Regions from separate parts of the Halomonas saccharevitans genome, predicted to be linked through region 2. Evidence: riboswitches for the same ligand, from Rfam matches in the RefSeq annotation. Region 2 holds a riboswitch; each other region holds the start of a gene.
The links. A riboswitch is a leader RNA that binds a small molecule or an ion and turns the genes downstream of it on or off. The one in region 2 is predicted to bind thiamine pyrophosphate.

Region 1 (5,957 bases), 170 kb from region 2:
TGGCCGCCCAGGGCTACAGCGTGCTGTATCTCTTCCTGCTGGCCGACCTGCTGTGCTGCGCGGCGGCCTTCCCGGTGTTCTTCGGGCTGTTCAACCGCCGCTTCGACGGGCGCGCCGCGGTGCTGGCCACCCTCAGCGGCCTGGTCGCCGGCCTCACCCTCTTCCCGGCGCCGGGCGACGCCCTGACCACCCTGATGGAGTCCTTCCTGCTCGCCACCTTCATGCCGGTCGTGACGGGCCTGGCACTGCTGGCGCTGCTGCCGGCCAAGCAGCGCTTCGACTTCGCGGTGCTGAGCGCCGGCGCGCGACGCTTCGAGGGCTGAGCGCCGGCCGGCCGCCCTATTCATGAGCGACACGAAAACGCCCCTCACGGAGGGGCGTTTCGCGTTCTGGGGCTCGCTACTGATAGCGCTAAGAGTGTCGCCCCTCCGGGCGTTCGAGGCCGAAGTGGCCGCGCAGCGTGGTGGTGGTGTACGCCTCGCGGAACAGCCCGCGGCGCTGCAGTTCCGGCACTACCTGGTCGACGAAGTCATCGATCCCGCCGGGCAGCGACGGCGGCATCAGGTTGAAGCCGTCCGCGCCGCGGCCGCGGAACCAGCGTTCCATCTCGTCGGCGATGCTCTCCGGGGTGCCGATCATGGTGCAGTGGCCGCCGCCGGCGGCGAGGCGCCCGAGCAGCTGGCGCAGGGTCGGCCGCTCGGTCTCGATGATACGCAGGATGGTGGCGTAGCGCCCCTGGGGGCCGCGGAACTCGGCGAGCGGCGGCAGCGACGGCACCGGCGCATCGAGCGCCCAGTCGCTGCAGTCCTGCTCGATGAAGAGTTCCAGCTGGCGCAGCGAGGCCGCCACCGGCAGGCACTCATCCAGCGCCCGCTGCTTGGCCCGGGCCTCCTCCATGGTGGAGCCCACATAGGTGACGAGCCCCGGCAGGATCGGCACCGGCGCGCTGCGCCCGGCCGCCGCCACCCGATCCTTGATGTCCCGGTAGTAGCCCTGGGCGGTTTCCAGGTCGTAGGCGACCGCGTAGATCGCCTCGGCGTAGCGCGCCGCCAGGTCGCGCCCCTGGGAGGAGGCGCCCGCCTGCACCAGCACCGGATGGCCCTGGGGCGGGCGCGGCAGGTTCAGGGGCCCGTCGACCAGGAAGTGCTCGCCGTGGTGGTCGATCCGGCGCACCTTGTCCGGATCAGCGTAGCGGCCCTGGCGGTCGCGCTCGATGGCGTCGTCGGACCAGCTGTCCCACAGCGCCAGCACCGTCTGCACGAACTCCTCGGCGCGCGCATAGCGCTCGGCATGGGCCGGCATGGCCGGGTAGCCGTGATTGCGCGCCTCGCTGTCGAACATCGAGGTCACCACGTTCCAGCCCACGCGCCCGCCGGAGATGTGATCCAGCGAGCCCACCAGCCGGGCCGCGTGGAAAGGCGTGTAGAAGGTGCTCGAGAGCGTGCTGATCAGGCCGATGTGCCGGGTGGCCCGGCTCATGGCGGAGAGCGCGGTCAGCGGTTCGAGGTGCCAGTTGAAGCCGTCCTCCACGCTGCCGGCGCTCATGCCGTCGGCGAAGAACACCGCGTCGAGCTTGCCGCGCTCGGCGGTGCGGGCCAGCGACTCGTAGTAGGCGATGTCGCCGAGCCGTTCGGCGCTGGAGTCGGGATGGCGCCAGGCCGCGCGATGGTGGCCACAGCCCATCACGAACAGGTTGAGGTGCAGTCTCTCGTCGGGGTTGCGCGGCCTCATCATCCCTTCACCAGTCCGCCGTCGACGATCAGGTTCTGGCCGGTGACCGCCCTCGCCCAGGGCGAGGCGAAGAACAGCGCCGCGTCGGCGAACTCCTCCGGCGTGGTCACCCGGCGCAGCGGAGTATTCTGCGCGATCAGGTCGAAGACCGCCTCCGGGGTCGCGCTGGACGCATCGGTGGTGCGCAACAGCCCGCCGGAGACCATGTTCACGGTGATGCCGTCGGGCCCCAGGTCGTTGGAGAGCGTGCGGGTCAGCGAGAGCAGCGCGGCCTTGCCGGCGGTGTAGTCGTGATAGGGCACGACGGGGTTCTGGAAGAGATTGGTGCCGACGTTGATGATGCGCCCGCCACCCTGCTCGCGCATGCCGGCAAGCGCCGCCTGGATGGTGTTCAGCGCGCCCCGGTTGACGCCCTCGAGCTGCTGCTGGAGGTGCGCCCAGTCCAGGGCATCGGCGTCGGGGCGCGCGTCGCCGTTGAAGGTGAACTCCGGCAGGGCATTATTGACCACGGTGCTGATCGGGGCGCCGAAATGGCCGCACGCCTGCTCGAACAGCGCCCTGATCGCGTCGGCGTCTCGCACGTCGGCCTGGACGGCCAGCGCCCGCTGCGGCGCCTCCTTCACCAGCGCCTCGGCGGCCTCGCGGCTCCGGTAGTAGTTGACCACCACGCGGGCGCCCTGATCGAGGAAGGCGCGTGTCAGGTGGGCGCCGAGACCACGAGCGCCACCGGTGATGAGCACGACCTGCTGGTCGATGGGGAGAGAGAAGACGGCCATGAAAACTCCTTGATACGCGGCAAAGGACGCCGCGCTGGAGCCGGCCGACATCCCTTCGCCAGTGTGAACTGGATCAGGTTCGACGGGTATTATCTCAGCGGCCGCGGCCGCACCCCGTGTCTCGAGCCACCTTAGCGCATTCGGGAAAGCAGAAACAGCCGGGCTGGCGTTCCGACTCAGGATACGAGCCTTGGCCTGACCGGGGAGATACTGGGATCGGTTGGAGCAAAAGCGAGACGCGACGAAGTGTCATCAGCCAGGCTAGCGCCTTAGCTCATGATCGACATCTGGGAGGGTAATACAAGATTGGAGCGGGAAAGGAGATTCGAACTCCCGACCCTCGCCTTGGCAAGGCGATGCTCTACCGCTGAGCTATTCCCGCTAATCTATAGGTCGTGCTTGTGCGAAGTGGCGTCCCATAGGGGGTTCGAACCCCTGTTACCGCCGTGAAAGGGCGGTGTCCTAGGCCACTAGACGAATGGGACGCATGGAGCGGGAAAGGAGATTCGACCGGGCTGGCGTTCCAGATCCTGACCCGAGCCTTGGCTCGTTTACCACACTCTTGGAGCGGGAAAGGAGATTCGAACTCCCGACCCTCGCCTTGGCAAGGCGATGCTCTACCACTGAGCTATTCCCGCTTGGCCTTCTCGCACTGTGTTACCACCGGAAGTCGAAGGTGGCGTCCCATAGGGGGTTCGAACCCCTGTTACCGCCGTGAAAGGGCGGTGTCCTGGACCACTAGACGAATGGGACGCAAATTGTACCTTCAAACTGGAGCGGGAAAGGAGATTCGAACTCCCGACCCTCGCCTTGGCAAGGCGATGCTCTACCGCTGAGCTATTCCCGCACTCCGGTACCTTAACGAATCGAGTGGCGTCCCATAGGGGGTTCGAACCCCTGTTACCGCCGTGAAAGGGCGGTGTCCTGGACCACTAGACGAATGGGACGCATTGGCTCGCTCGTCGAGGTGCGGCGAATAATACCGACGACCCCGAAAGCTGTCAAGCACCTCTCGTCGCTCGTTGATATCGCGTGACCTGTCACGGCCCGCCACTGGAAACCCCCACCCTGCTAGATGTCAGAATGGCAGCAGGACGCCGAGCCCGCCGCCGGCGCCACGACGCAAAGAGGAGATAGCCCATGCGCAGCAAGATCGAAAAGAGCGACGCCGAGTGGCGTGAGCAGCTGACGCCCGAGCAGTACCGCGTCACCCGCGAGAAGGGCACGGAGGCCCCCTTCAGCGGGAAATACCACGTGAGCGATGAGCACGGCATCTATCACTGCGTGTGCTGCAACGCCCCGCTGTTCGAGAACGAGCACAAGTTCGAGGCCGGCTGCGGCTGGCCGAGCTTCGATCGTCCCTTCACCGACAAATGCGTCGAGGAGCAGACCGACACCAGCCACGGCATGCAGCGCACCGAGGTGACCTGCGCCCGCTGCGACGCCCACCTCGGCCACGTGTTCCCCGACGGTCCGCCGGAGACCACCGGGCTTCGCTACTGCATCAACTCGGTAGCGATCGAGTTCCACGCCGGCGAGTAGCCGCGAGACCCGCGACTGCCCTGCCCGGAGACGGCCGTCCATCTGCTATGATGACGGCCGTTTTTATTCACGCTCACGCAGGAGAGGCTCGATGCTCGGCTGGTTTCCGGGACACATGAACAAGGCGCGCCGGCAGATCCTCGAGGCGCTGCCGGAGATCGACGTGGTGATCGAGGTGCTCGACGCCCGGCTGCCCTACTCCAGCGCCAACCCCATGCTCGCCGAGCTGACGCGCCACAAGCCGGTGCTCAAGATTCTCTCGCGGGCCGATCTGGCCGACCCCGAGCGCACCCGCGAGTGGACGGCCTTCTTCGACGCCCAGGCGGATACCCGGGCCCTGGCGGTGACCACCACCCAGGCCCGCGAGCTCAAGCGCATTCCCAAGCTGTGTCACGAACTGGCCGGCCAGGTGCGCGCCGACCGCGACGTGCGGGTGATGGTCATGGGAATCCCCAACGTCGGCAAGTCGACCCTGATCAACGGCCTGGCCGGGCGCACCATCGCCAAGACCGGCAACGAGCCCGCCGTCACCAAGCGCCAGCAGAAGGTGCGCATCGGCGGCCGCGTGGCGCTGATCGACACCCCCGGCGTGCTGTGGCCGAAGATCGAGGATCAGGCGAGCGCCCACCGCCTGGCCGCCAGCGGGGCCATTCGCGACACCGCCATCGACTATGTCGACGTGGCAGTGGTCGCCGCCGCCGAGCTGGCCCGGCGCTATCCCGAGGCGCTCACCGCGCGCTACAAACTCAAGGCGCTGCCGGCCTACACGGCGCATCCCGATGCCGACCAGGTGGATGCCGACGGCCCCGTGCGGGTCGATCTGCTGGCCCTGAGCGGCTACGACGGCCATGCCATCCTCAGCGAGATCGCCGCCAAGCGCGGCGGCCTGCGCGCTGGCGGCGAGATCGACCTGCACCGCGGCGCGGAGGTGCTGCTCCACGAGCTGCGCGACGGCAAGCTCGGTCGCCTGACCCTGGAAACGCCGGCGGACATCCCGGTCGCGCCGGAACCCGACGAGCTCGCTGCTGAAGAACGGGCCCCGGACGAACGGACCCTGGACGAGCAGCCCTCCAAGGATGGTGGCGACGACGCCGAACCCGCATAATCACGCGACGCCGACGAACAACGACCGCCGCCCAAGGCGGCACACGGACATCACTGGATTCAGCGCCCATGGATACTCCCCCGATCAGGAAATCGCACAAGCTCGAGAACGTCTGCTACGACATCCGCGGCCCGGTGCTCGAGCACGCCAAGCGGCTGGAGGAAGAAGGCCAGCGCATCCTCAAGCTGAATATCGGCAACCCCGCGCCGTTCGGCTTCGAGGCACCGGAGGAGATCCTCCAGGACGTGATGCGCAACCTCTCCACCGCCCAGGGGTATTGCGATTCCAAGGGGCTCTACTCGGCGCGCAAGGCGATCATGCAGGAGTGCCAGCGCAAGGAGATTCCCGGCGTCGGCATCGAGGACATCTACATCGGCAACGGCGTCTCGGAGCTGATCGTGATGGCGTTTCAGGCGCTGCTCAACGACGGCGACGAGGTGCTGATCCCGGCCCCCGACTACCCGCTGTGGACCGCCGCCGCTCACCTCTCGGGCGGCCACGCCGTGCACTACCGGTGCGACGAGCAGGCCGACTGGGCGCCGGACATGGATGACATCCGCGCCAAGGTGACCGCCCACACCCGCGCTATCGTGATCATCAACCCGAACAACCCCACCGGCGCCGTCTACCCGCCGGCGGTGGTGCGCGAGCTTCTGGAGATCGCCCGGGAGCACGACCTGGTGGTGTTCTCCGACGAGATCTACGACAAGATCCTCTACGACGGGGTCGAGCACGTCTCCACCGGGGCGCTGGCCGGTGAAGACCAGCTGGTGGTAACCATGAACGGGCTCTCCAAGAGCTAT
Region 2 (5,957 bases):
CCGACAGCACCGGCCTGCGCCTGCGCGGCGGCGTGGCCTTCAACGACTACTTCGCCCTGGAAGGCCACCTCGGCGGCGGCGGTTCCGACGGTCCCGTCGAGCTCGACTACCTCGCCGGCGCCTACGCCAAGGGCATCCTGCCGATCACCCCGGACTTCCGCCTCTACGGTCTGGCCGGCTTCACCGAGGTGGATGTCGATATCGAGGAAGAGAGCGGTTTCTCCTGGGGCGGCGGCGCCGCGTTCGACGTGGCACCGAATCTGGCCCTCGGGGCCGACTACGTCCGCTACCTGGACGAATCGAGCTACACCTTCGATGCCGCGAGCGTCGGGATGACGTTCCACTTCTGATCGGGTGGCGACACGCCGCGTCTACGGTTCGCCACGACACCACGAAAAACGCCCCCGCCGGACAGCCGGCGGGGGCGTTCGAGTGTGTGAGGGGAGCCGGCGACCGTCCGGAACAGCGACAGTCGCGGCGTCGCGTCAGACTTCCTTGTAGAGCTCGGCGCCCTCCTGGCGGAACCGTTCGGCCTGCTCCTGCATGCCACGCTCTACCGTCTCTCGTTCTACCCACTCGGGGTCGCCGTCGAGGCCCTTCTCCTTGGCCTCGCGCTTCAAGAACGAATCGCGGACCTCCTGGCTGATCTTCATCGAGCAGAACTTCGGCCCGCACATGGAGCAGAAGTGCGCCACCTTGGCGGAGTCCTTGGGCAGGGTCTCGTCGTGGTACTCGCGGGCGGTATCCGGGTCTAGCCCTAAGTTGAACTGGTCCTCCCAGCGGAACTCGAAGCGCGCCTTGGAGAGCGCGTTGTCCCGGCGCTGGGCGGCCGGGTGCCCCTTGGCGAGGTCGGCGGCGTGGGCGGCGATCTTGTAGGTGATGATGCCGGTCTTGACGTCGTCCTTGTTGGGCAGGCCCAGGTGCTCCTTGGGCGTCACGTAGCAGAGCATGGCGCAGCCGTACCAGCCGATCATGGCAGCACCGATGCCGGAGGTGATGTGATCATAGCCCGGTGCGATGTCGGTGGTCAGCGGCCCCAGGGTGTAGAAGGGCGCCTCGTCGCACGCCTCGAGCTGCTTGTCCATGTTCTCCTTGATCAGGTGCATGGGCACGTGGCCCGGCCCCTCGATCATCACCTGGACGTCGTGCTGCCAGGCGATGCGGGTCAGCTCGCCCAGGGTCTCGAGCTCGGCGAACTGCGCCTCGTCGTTGGCGTCGGCCACCGAGCCCGGGCGCAGGCCGTCGCCCAGCGAGAAGGCGACGTCATACTGCTTGCAGATCTCGCAGATCTCCTCGAAGTGGGTGTAGAGGAAGCTCTCCTGGTGGTGGAAGAGGCACCACTTGGCCATGATCGACCCGCCCCGGGAGACGATGCCGGTGACACGCTTGGCGGTCAGCGGCACGTAGCGCAGCAGCACGCCGGCGTGGATGGTGAAGTAGTCCACGCCCTGCTCGGCCTGCTCGATCAGGGTGTCGCGGAACACCTCCCAGGTGAGGTCCTCGGCCACGCCGTTGACCTTTTCCAGCGCCTGGTAGATGGGCACGGTACCGATCGGCACCGGGGCGTTGCGGATGATCCACTCGCGGGTCTCGTGGATGTTCTGCCCGGTGGAGAGATCCATGATGGTGTCCGAGCCCCAGCGGATGCCCCAGGTCATCTTGTCGACCTCGTCCTCGATGGAGGAGGTGACCGCCGAGTTGCCGAGGTTGCCGTTGATCTTCACCAGGAAGTTGCGGCCGATGATCATCGGCTCGGTTTCCGGGTGGTTGATGTTGCAGGGGATGATCGCCCGACCCGCGGCGACCTCGTCGCGCACGAACTCCGGGGTGATCTCCTCCGGCAGGCGCGCGCCGAAGCCCTGGCCGGCGTGCTGGTGGCCGAGGATGCGCTCGACCTCCGCAGTACCCAGCGCCTGGCGGCGCTGATTCTCGCGAATGGCGATGAATTCCATCTCCGGGGTGACGATGCCCTGGCGGGCGTAGTGGAGCTGGGTGACGTTCACGGCCTTGCCATCTTTTGAACGGCGTGCCCGACGGGGCGTGCGGGTCAGATCGAAACGCAGGTTGGCAAGCATCGGGTCGTTGGCCCGGCGCCGGCCGTAGTCGGAGGTCGGGCCGTCGAGGCGCTCGGTGTCGCCGCGTTCCTCGATCCAGTCGCGGCGCAGCTCGGCAAGGCCCCGGCGCAGGTCGATCTCGGCCTCGGGGTCGGTGTAGGGGCCGGAGGTGTCGTAGACCAGCAGCGGCGGGTTGGCCTCGTCCTCACCGGAGGTCCTGGTCGGCGAGAGACTGATCTCGCGGAACGGCACCCGGATGTCCGGGCGCGAGCCCTCCACGTAGATCTTGCGCGAGCCGGGCAGCGGCTTTACGGCGGCCTCGTCGACGCGGGCGCTCTCGGCGAGGAAATGGGCGGTCTTGCTCATGGTGTTCTCCCTTGGATTGTCGGGGTCTTGTTCAGGGAGGACACAGGCGGGAAGGACAGGGGCCACGGTGCCGGGGCGTGCGGCCTGTCGCTTGATCCCTACGCTGGTCCTAGCCAGTTCAGGTTCAACGGGATCCATGCTGGCAAGCGCATGGTCTCAGCCGTCATCAACGGCGCCCCGTCAAGCGTTGGTGGTCGGGCAATCTCGCGATTCCCCTTCTATCCCGTGGGTGGGCGGCCTGACCAGAACCAGCCCGGGATGACAGCTGGGGCCAGCTCAGAGGCGCTGGTCGAGCCCCATCTGCCAGAAGTCGATCTCGAGCCGGGTGGCGTCGCGGAACACCGCGGTAAGCTCGGCGAAGCGCGCCGGCGTCACCTCCGCCAGGCGGGCGTCGAGCCAGGCGCGCTCGTCCGCCATGGCCTGCTGAAACGCCTCGCTCTCGTACATGGCGATCCAGGCGTCATAGGGATTCGCGTCGCCGCGCACCGTGGTGGCGCGGCCGTTGAGCCACTGGGCGATCTCGCCGTAGCCGACCAGGCAGGGGGCCAGCGCCACGTGCAGGTCGAGCAGGTCGCCGCGGTGGCCGGTATCCAGCACGTAGCGGGTGTAGGCCAGCGTCGCGCGGGCCTCGGGCAGGCGCGAAAGGTCCTGCTCCGAGATGCCCCAGGCGCGGCAGTAGTCCACGTGCAGCCCCAGCTCGACGTCGAGGATGGTCTTCAAGCCGTCGAAGGCGTGACGTAGCTCGCCGAGGTCGCGGCTCTTGTAGGCGGCCAGGGCATAGGCCCGGGCGAAATGGATCAGGAACAGGTAGTCCTGCTGGAGGTAGTGGCGAAAGGCGCCTTCCTCGAGGGTGGCGTCGCCGAGCCGGCGAACGAAGTCGTGCTCGATGTAGGCGCGCCAGTCGTCCTGGCAGGCCGCGGTGAGATCGTCGAATCGGTAGCCCATCTTGTCTCCGGTCTGAGGGCGATCCGGAAGCGGGGCGGGAGAGGGTGACCGGGGAAGGTGCCGAGATGGCGCTGGTCACCGCTTGATTCCTACGCCGGTACTAGCCGGATCAGGTTCACGGGACCAGCGCTCGGTGTCTCGAGTCTGTTGCGACAGACTCTCGATACCCTGCGCCATCTCAGCCGGCTCTACCGGCACCCCGTCAAGCGAAGCCTTGACTGTAGCATTCTGGCGGAGATTTACCAGCCTGCCTGCGGTGGGAGTCGGCTACTGCCGAATGGCTTCCAGCTCGAGGATCAGCTCCACCTCGTCGCCGACCAGGCCGTTGTCGACCCCGTAGGTCATTCCCCAGTCGCTGCGCTGGAGGGTGGTGCGTGCCGACAGCCCCAGGGTGTGCTGCTCGTGGCCGAAGGGGTAGGTCGCGGCCTTGTTGAGCGTGACCTCCAGAGTCACCGGGTGGGTCTCGCCCAGCAGGGTCAGATCGCCCTCGAGAGTGCCCTGGCGGTCGCTGTGCGTCTCGAGGCCGGTGGCCTCGAAGACGATGGTCGGGTAACGCCCCGCGTCGAGGAAGTCATCGCTGCGCAGGTGGTCGTCGCGATCGTCGTGATTGGTGAAGGCGCTGTCGGCCGTGATTTCGACCCTGCCGGAGTGCAGCCGCTGCGTCTGCTCGTCATAGACGAATTCGCCACGACCCTCCAGGAACATGCCGAGGGTATCCGCGTAGCCGATGTGTTCGGTCAGAAAGCCGATGGAGAAGTGGTCGGGATCGATCTCGTAGGTATGTGGCTCGGCGCTGGCCATGGGCGTCGTGAGGACGCCCAGCGTCAGGACCAGTCCGGTAGCGATCGGCAGGGGGGAGCAGGGTGTCGGGTGGCGAGGCGTGGGCATGGGGGCATCCTCCGGGGGGCTAGGGTCAGGGATCAGGGGCACGGGGTCTTGCCGTCCTGTGGCCATCACGCCGAGGCGCGGCGATACAGCCAGCGTATATCGGTGATGAACGACCAGCTGAGGGCCAAAAGCGCACTGCCCGCCAGCCAGCTCGCCGCTGTGGTGCCGGTCACGGGCAGCAGGGCGATCATCAGGGCGGCCACCTGCCAGACGCATACCGCCTTGCGGCGGCGACTCTCCGGCAGCGGTTCGGTCAGCCAGGTCATCCTGAGCCCGGCAATAACGAAAGCGTAGCGCATGGCGCCGATGGCCAGGACCCAAGGGCCTGCCTTGTCGAGCAGCAGTAGCGCCAGGCACAGCACGAGGATGAAGAAGGCATCGAGCTCCATGTCGAACCGGGCGCCGAAGTCGCTCTGGGTGGACGTGCGCCGGGCGACCCAGCCATCCACGCCGTCCAGCAGCAGGGCCAGCAGGGCCAGGATGGCGAGGGGAAACGCGGAGCGGGCCAGCAGATCCGGATCGGCCAGGGTGCCGGCCAGCAGGGCGACGATAGCGCCTCGCCCCAGGGTGACGCGGTTGGCCCAGCCCAGTTCACGCCAGTGGGCGGGCAGGTTCGCCAGGACTAGCCCGGCCATGATGAGGTAGCAGACCATCGCCAACAGTGGGACCGGCAGGCTCGCCTCTAGCCAGCCAGTGAGCAGTGAGGCCGGAATCACCAGGCCCAGGGCCCCTGTTCCAAGGTCACGAGCGATCGTCATAGGCGCCTCTATCGCGGCATGATGCGGTCGATAAATGACGATACTGCATTGTTCATCGGCGTGCTAGTGTATCAATATTGTAGAAGTTTAGGGCGTGTCGCCATGCGCGATACCGGCCCGGGGCAGGTGGCCAGCACGGGGCCCCTGGATTGTATCCCGTAACACCCGCCGAATATTGCCAAAGGGATCTTGCCATGCCACACGAGACCGCTACCGCCTTCTGGACCCTGGCTCCCGGCCAGGGGGCCCTGCGAGAGGAGGTTCTGGCCAGGCCCGGCCCCGGCGAGGTGGCCGTTCGCACCCTCTATAGCGGCATCAGCCGAGGCACCGAGGCGCTGGTCTTCGGGGGGCGGGTGCCGGAAAGCGAATGGCAGCGCATGCGTGCCCCCTTCCAGGCAGGCGACTTCCCCGGGCCGGTCAAGTACGGCTACATCAACGTGGGTGTCGTCGAAGCCGGGGAGCCCTCCCTGATCGGTCGCGAGGTGTTTTGCCTCTATCCCCACCAGGATCGCTTCGTGGTGTCGGCGGATGCCGTGACGCCGCTGCCGGACGGCCTGCCGGCGGCGCGAGCCGTGCTCGCGGCCAACATGGAGACGGCCATCAATGCGGTCTGGGATGCCGCCCCCGGGGTGGGAGACCGGATCGCCGTGGTCGGCGCCGGCGTGGTCGGCGCCCTGGCGGCCTGGTTATGTGCCGCGATGCCGGGCACTCGGGTGCAGCTGGTGGACGTGATGCCGGGCCGTTACGCCCTGGCCGAGGCCCTGGGGCTCGAGCTCTCGCTCCCGGACTCGGCTCGGCGCGAGAACGACCTGGTGATTCATGCCAGCGGTCGGGCCGAGGGGCTGCGCCTGGCCCTTTCCCTTGCCGGTTCCCGGGCGAAAGTGGTGGAGATGAGCTGGTTCGGCAGTGCCCAGGTCGCGCTGCCGCTGGGCGAGGCCTTCCACTC
Region 3 (5,957 bases), 980 kb from region 2:
GTAGACTGCCGCGGTCTAGAGAAACGATGCCCCAGACAAGGAGAGGTGCATGAGCGAGGCGATGGCCCGCGAACTCATGGCGCAGCGGTTCCGCAGCTTCCTGCCCGTGGTGGTGGACCTGGAAACCGGCGGCTTCAACGCGCAAGGCGATGCGATCCTGGAGATCGCCGCGGTAACCCTGACCATGGACCCGGAAGGCAACCTGCTGCCCGATGCCACCTATGCCTACCATGTCACGCCCTTCGCCGGGGCCAACGTGGAACAGTCGGCACTGGACTTCACCGGCATCCGCCTCGATGACCCGCTGCGCCAGCAAGTCGCGATCAGCGAGGCCGAGGCGCTGGGCGAAATCTTCCGCCCGGTGCGCAAGGCCATCAAGTCCCACGGCTGCACCCGCGCCGTGCTGGTCGGCCACAACGCGGCCTTTGATCACGGCTTTTTGAACGCGGCGGTGGCGCGCTGCGGCATCAAGCGCAATCCCTTCCACCCCTTCTCGAGCTTCGATACCGCGTCGCTCGCCGGCCTGGTCTACGGCCAGACCGTGCTGGCCCGCGCCTGCCGCGCCGCCGGCATCGAGTTCGACAACAGCGCCGCTCACTCGGCCCGCTACGATACCGAGCGCACCGCCGAGCTGTTCTGCGCCATGGTCAATCGCTACAAGGACCTGGGCGGCTGGGACCTGGCGCAGCGCGAGCAGGGCATGGAAGAGGCCTGAACGCCCGTATGCCCCGAGACGCCTACCAACGAAAACCCCCGCCGGCGCTGGCCGACGGGGGTTTTGTCATGCTGCGCGGCGCGCAGGCGGCCCTCAGGCCTGGGCGTCGCCCTCGCCTTCCTGGGCGCGCGCGGCCGCGGCCTTGACCAGGGTCTCCAGCTCGCCGGACTGATGCATTTCGGCGACGATGTCGCAGCCGCCCACGAGCTCGCCCTCGACCCACAGCTGCGGGAAGGTCGGCCAGTTGGCGACCTTGGGCAGCTCGGCGCGGATGTCCGGGTTGTCCAGCACGTTGACGAAGGCGAAGCGCTCGCCGCAGGCCATCAGGGCCTGGACGGTCTGTGCGGAGAAACCGCACTGCGGCAGCTGGGGCGTGCCCTTCATGTAGATCAGGATCGGGTTCTCGCCGATCTGGCGCTGAATGTTCTCGACGGTAGTGCTCATGACGTCTCCCTTACTCGTTTACTGGACTCGCCTGCCGGGCGACCCGGGGGGATTCGGGCAATACCCGACCGCGCGGGTCGGCCTTGTGGATGCAGCCATTCTACTGATGCCGGGCGCGTTGCGCATCCCCCGTGGGCTGGCTAGGATGGTCGTTTTTCCCCGTGGAGCGACCCCATGGCCATCCGCCATTTCCTCACCCTGCTCGATCTCAGTCCGGACGAGCTGCGCTACCTGATCCAGCGCGCCATCTCGATCAAGAATGGCCTGAAGACCCACGGGCCCACCTATACCCCCTTCGCCAACCGCACCCTGGCGATGATCTTCGAGAAATCCTCGACGCGCACCCGGGTCTCCTTCGAGACCGCCATGGCGCAGTTCGGCGGCCACGCGCTGTTTCTGTCGTCGCGCGACACCCAGCTCGGCCGCGGCGAGCCGATCGGCGACACCGCCCGCGTGCTCTCGGAGATGGTCGATGCGGTGATGATCCGCACCTTCTCCCACCAGGGCCTAGAGCAGTTCGCCTCGGCAAGCTCGGTGCCGGTGATCAATGCCCTGACCGACGACTACCACCCCTGCCAGCTGCTGGCCGACGTGATGACCTGGACCGAGCTGCGCGGCAGCGTCAAGGATCGCACTGCGGTATGGATCGGGGACGGCAACAACATGTGCCACTCCTGGATCAACGCTGCCCGACAGTTCGACTTCCGGCTGCGCATCTGCTGCCCCGAGGGCTATGAGCCCCGCCAGGACATCCTCGACGCCGCCGGCGACCGGGTCAGCATCGTGCGCGACCCGCATGCCGCCGTGGCCGACGCCGACCTGATCACCACCGACGTCTGGGCCTCCATGGGCCAGGAAGAAGAGCAGGCCAAGCGCGAGGCGGACTTCGCCGGCCTGCAGGTCACCGAGGCGCTGCTCGATCACGCCCGGGAAGACGCCCTCTTCCTCCACTGCCTGCCCGCCCACCGCGGCGAGGAGATCAGCGAGACCCTGCTCGACGACCCGCGCGCCGTGGTCTGGCAGGAGGCGGGCAACCGCCTGCACGCTCAGAAGGCGCTGATCGAGTTCCTGCTGTTGGGACACGTGGACAGCTGACGGAGACGCGGCGGAGGCCACCTTATACCTTGGTATGACATCGACCTTCGTCGCATGTATAATGCGCCGCAGCAATCCCGTTCAGGAGATGCGGCAGCATGAATCATTCCCACCCCAGTCACAGCGGCATGCAGCGCAGCCTGCGTCAGTGCCTCTCCCACATGGCCGCCATGCTCTATCGCCACGGCCATGTGCTCGAGACCGTCACCGTCAGCCATCGCGGCCTCGATCGCCAGGCCCTGAAGACCCTGGGAGCGGCCACCAGCGACTGGGCGCCCTGCCAGACGATCCTTGAGAACAGCCAGGCCGCCACCTGGAACGACCAGCAGCGCCTGGTGCTCACCGGCCTCGGCCGCGAGCTGCTGTTCGACATGTTCGGCGAAGGGGCCGCCGACTGCGCCTGAGCCCGATGCCGGGCTAGCGTATCGGGACCAGCCTCAAGACCAGACCTGAAGACCAGCCCTGGAAAATGCCCGGGCGCGCCCTCGATTGCGCGCCCGGGCATTTTTGGTTACGTTGTGACGACTTGTCGGGGAGCCCCGGTACGCTCATGGAGACGTGCACGGGGGCTGAGATCGGTACGGCCGAACCCGTTGAACCTGATCAGGTTGATGCCTGCGGAGGGAACAAGCTGTCGTCTCGCCCAGCAGCCCCCTTTCGTCATCCAGCCTGTTCCTCCACGTCTTCTGCTGGATGGACAACGCCATGACACACCCCACCGATAGAACCATCGCCGTGGCCGGCGCCGGCCTGCTGGGCCGACTGGTCGCCTGGCAACTCCTGCGCGACGGCCATGCCGTCACCCTCTTTGATGCCGGCGACCTGGAGCACCCCGCCGCTGCAGCCTGGACGGCGGCCGGCATGGTGGCGCCACTGTGCGAGACCGCGGTCTCCGAGCGCAGCGTCTTTGACATGGGGCGCTTCGCGCTGGCCCAGTGGCCGCGCTGGCTCGACGCTCTCAATGCCGGCGACCTGTGGCATCACCAGGGCAGCCTGATGGTGGCGCACGCCCAGGACATGGGGGAGCTCACCCAGTTTCGTCGCGACCTCACCCACGTACTTGGTGAGGAGCCGCCCTGCCAGTCGCTCGACGACGCCGAGATCCACCGCCTGGAGCCCGACCTGGCGGCGGGCTTTCGACAGGGCCTCTACCTGCCGGGCGAGGCTCACCTGGACAATCGCGCCCTGCTCGAGCGCCTGCTGACCGAGATTCGCCGCCTGGGTGGCACCTGCCATGCCCACTGCCCGGTGGACACCTTCCCCGGCGAGATCGAGACCCGCGACGGCCGGCATGCCTTCGATCTGGTCATCGACTGTCGCGGCACCGGCGCCCGCCAGCATCACGCCAGCCTGCGCGGGGTGCGCGGCGAGACGCTGCACGTGCAGACGTCGGAGCTCCGCCTCACCCGCCCGGTGCGCCTGATGCATCCGCGCTACCAGCTCTACGTGGTGCCCAAGCCCGACCAGCGCTTCGTCATCGGGGCCACCCAGATCGAGAGCGAGGACCGCTCGCCAGTCTCTCTGCAGTCTTCCCTGGAGCTGGGCAGCGCCCTCTACACCCTGTCGCCGGCCTTCGCCGAGGCACGCATCCTGGAGCAGGGCGTCAACCTGCGCCCCGCCTTCCGGGACAACCTTCCCCATGTCACCCAGCGTGACGGCCTGATCACCGCCAACGGCCTGTTCCGCCACGGCTATCTGCTGGCACCGGCGGTCGCCTGCCACCTGCTGGCCACTATCCGCGGCCGGGGCAAGCAGCCCTTCGCCGAGACCCTGACGGGACATCCGCCCCAGGAGAGCGCTGCATGAACGAGATCACCCTGAGCCTCAACGACGAAACCACCCGCCTGCCGACCGATACGGCGCTGGCAGATGCCCTGGACACCTGGCACTACACCGAGCGGCGCGTCGCCGTGGCGATCAACGGCGAGTTCGTGCCCCGCTCGGCCTACGCCGAGCGGGTCCTTAAAGACCGCGATCGCATCGATATCGTGGCCCCGGTGGGAGGCGGCTGATGAACGCATTACACGACGACACCCTGACGCTCTACGACGAGACCTTCTCCAGCCGCTTCCTGCTTGGCACGGCCCTCTACTCGTCGCCCGCGGTGATGCAGGAGTCCATCCAGGCCGCCGGCTGCGACATGGTGACCCTGGGGCTGCGCCGCCAGAATCCCGCCGAGGGCGACGGCGACGCCTTCTGGCAGATCCTGCGCGACAGCGGCTGTCGGCTGCTGCCCAACACCGCCGGCTGCCGCTCGGCCCGGGAGGCCATCACCCTGGCCCAGATGTCCCGGGAGATGTTCGACACGCCCTGGATCAAGGTCGAGGTGATCGGCGACGACTACAACCTGCAACCGGACCCCTTCGGCCTGCTGGAGGCTTGCCGGACGCTGATCGACGACGGCTTCAAGGTGCTGCCCTACTGCACCGACGACCTGGTGCTCTGTCAGCGGCTGCGCGACGCGGGCTGCCAGGCGCTGATGCCCTGGGGCGCGCCCATCGGCACCGGCCGCGGCCTGATGAATCGCTACGCCCTTCAGACCCTGCGCCAGCGCCTGGACGTGCCGCTGATCATCGACGCCGGCCTCGGCGCCCCCTCCCAGGCCGCCGAGGCCATGGAGATGGGCTTCGACGGCGTGCTGCTCAACACCGCCGTGGCCAAGGCCCACCGACCGGCGCTGATGGCCGAGGCCTTCGCCGAGGCGATCATCGCCGGGCGCAAGGCGTATCGCGCCGGGCTGATGCAGCAGCGCCAGACCGCCAGCCCGAGCACGCCGACCGTCGGGCAGCCGTTCTGGCATAGCGGCGGCTGACGGATACCACCGGGCCACCGACACACCGACCCGCGCAGCGGCCGAAAGGGATGACGCCGGGTCGGGGAAGTCTGCTATCGTCGAGTCGAATCGACAGCGATGACAGGAGGCACCCCGTGAGCAGCGAACGCGTTCCCGAGACCATGGCGGCCATGCTGCTGACCGGGCATGGCGACGTCGACCGCCTGGCCTATCGCACCGACGTTCCCGTGCCGGCCCCGGCTCGCGGCGAGGTGCTGGTGAAGGTCACGGCGACGGCCAAGAACAATACCGACCGCAAGGCCCGCGAGGGCCTCTACCCCACCAGGGACAAGGGCGAGGTGACCTCCTTCGCCATGGGCGGCTCCCCCACCCTGACCTTCCCGCGCATCCAGGGGGCCGACGTGGCCGGGCGCGTCGTCGCCGTAGGCGAGGGCGTACCGGCCTCGCGCCTCGGCGAGCGCGGCCTGCTCGACTTCAACCTCTACCCCGATGGACGCCGCGACCTCAACCTCATGCCGGACTACTACGGCCACGGCGCCGACGGCGGCTTCGCCGAGTACATCGCCGTGCCGGCGGACCAGTTCCAACACGTGCCCAACCCCGAACTCGCCGATGCCGAGCTCGCCGCCATGGGCATGTGCTCCTACCAGACCGCCTACCACATGATGACCTCGGCTCGCGTCGCCGCCGGCGAGCGGGTGCTGGTCACCGGCGCCAGCGGCGGCGTGGGCACGGCGCTGATCCAGCTGTGCCGGATCGTCGGCGCCATCCCCTATGCGGTGAGCCAGCTCGACAAGGCCGACGCCCTCCTCGCACTCGGCGCCGAGGCGGTCATCGATCGCGGCGACCTGCCGAGCTTCGTCGATCGCGTGCTCGAGGCCACCGAGGGCGCGCCCATCGATGCGGTGA

Region 1: another riboswitch for thiamine pyrophosphate. It lies ahead of RSO68_RS04080 (3-oxoacyl-ACP reductase); the one in region 2 lies ahead of thiC (phosphomethylpyrimidine synthase ThiC).
Region 3: another riboswitch for thiamine pyrophosphate. It lies ahead of thiO (glycine oxidase ThiO); the one in region 2 lies ahead of thiC (phosphomethylpyrimidine synthase ThiC).

What each region holds. Positions count from the first base shown of each region.
Region 1 is NZ_JAVXUR010000001.1:876,916-882,872, forward strand. Features, by position in the region: gene RSO68_RS04070 (sodium:solute symporter family transporter) at 1-323, shown strand, start outside; gene RSO68_RS04075 (LLM class flavin-dependent oxidoreductase) at 412-1,734, opposite strand; gene RSO68_RS04080 (3-oxoacyl-ACP reductase) at 1,731-2,507, opposite strand; TPP riboswitch at 2,541-2,634, opposite strand; tRNA gene RSO68_RS04085 (tRNA-Gly) at 2,815-2,889, opposite strand; tRNA gene RSO68_RS04090 (tRNA-Glu) at 2,917-2,992, opposite strand; tRNA gene RSO68_RS04095 (tRNA-Gly) at 3,071-3,145, opposite strand; tRNA gene RSO68_RS04100 (tRNA-Glu) at 3,185-3,260, opposite strand; tRNA gene RSO68_RS04105 (tRNA-Gly) at 3,280-3,354, opposite strand; tRNA gene RSO68_RS04110 (tRNA-Glu) at 3,379-3,454, opposite strand; gene msrB (peptide-methionine (R)-S-oxide reductase MsrB) at 3,648-4,049, shown strand; gene ylqF (ribosome biogenesis GTPase YlqF) at 4,141-5,154, shown strand; gene RSO68_RS04125 (pyridoxal phosphate-dependent aminotransferase) at 5,223-5,957, shown strand, end outside.
Region 2 is NZ_JAVXUR010000001.1:1,043,201-1,049,157, reverse strand. Features, by position in the region: gene RSO68_RS04860 (outer membrane beta-barrel protein) at 1-350, shown strand, start outside; gene thiC (phosphomethylpyrimidine synthase ThiC) at 486-2,420, opposite strand; TPP riboswitch at 2,499-2,610, opposite strand; gene tenA (thiaminase II) at 2,697-3,365, opposite strand; TPP riboswitch at 3,435-3,577, opposite strand; gene RSO68_RS04845 (YceI family protein) at 3,633-4,253, opposite strand; gene RSO68_RS04840 (CDP-alcohol phosphatidyltransferase family protein) at 4,319-5,011, opposite strand; gene RSO68_RS04835 (zinc-dependent alcohol dehydrogenase) at 5,206-5,957, shown strand, end outside.
Region 3 is NZ_JAVXUR010000001.1:65,112-71,068, reverse strand. Features, by position in the region: gene rnt (ribonuclease T) at 50-715, shown strand; gene grxD (Grx4 family monothiol glutaredoxin) at 809-1,159, opposite strand; gene argF (ornithine carbamoyltransferase) at 1,334-2,254, shown strand; gene RSO68_RS00365 (hypothetical protein) at 2,353-2,658, shown strand; TPP riboswitch at 2,775-2,897, shown strand; gene thiO (glycine oxidase ThiO) at 2,960-4,060, shown strand; gene thiS (sulfur carrier protein ThiS) at 4,057-4,266, shown strand; gene RSO68_RS00350 (thiazole synthase) at 4,266-5,066, shown strand; gene RSO68_RS00345 (alcohol dehydrogenase catalytic domain-containing protein) at 5,210-5,957, shown strand, end outside.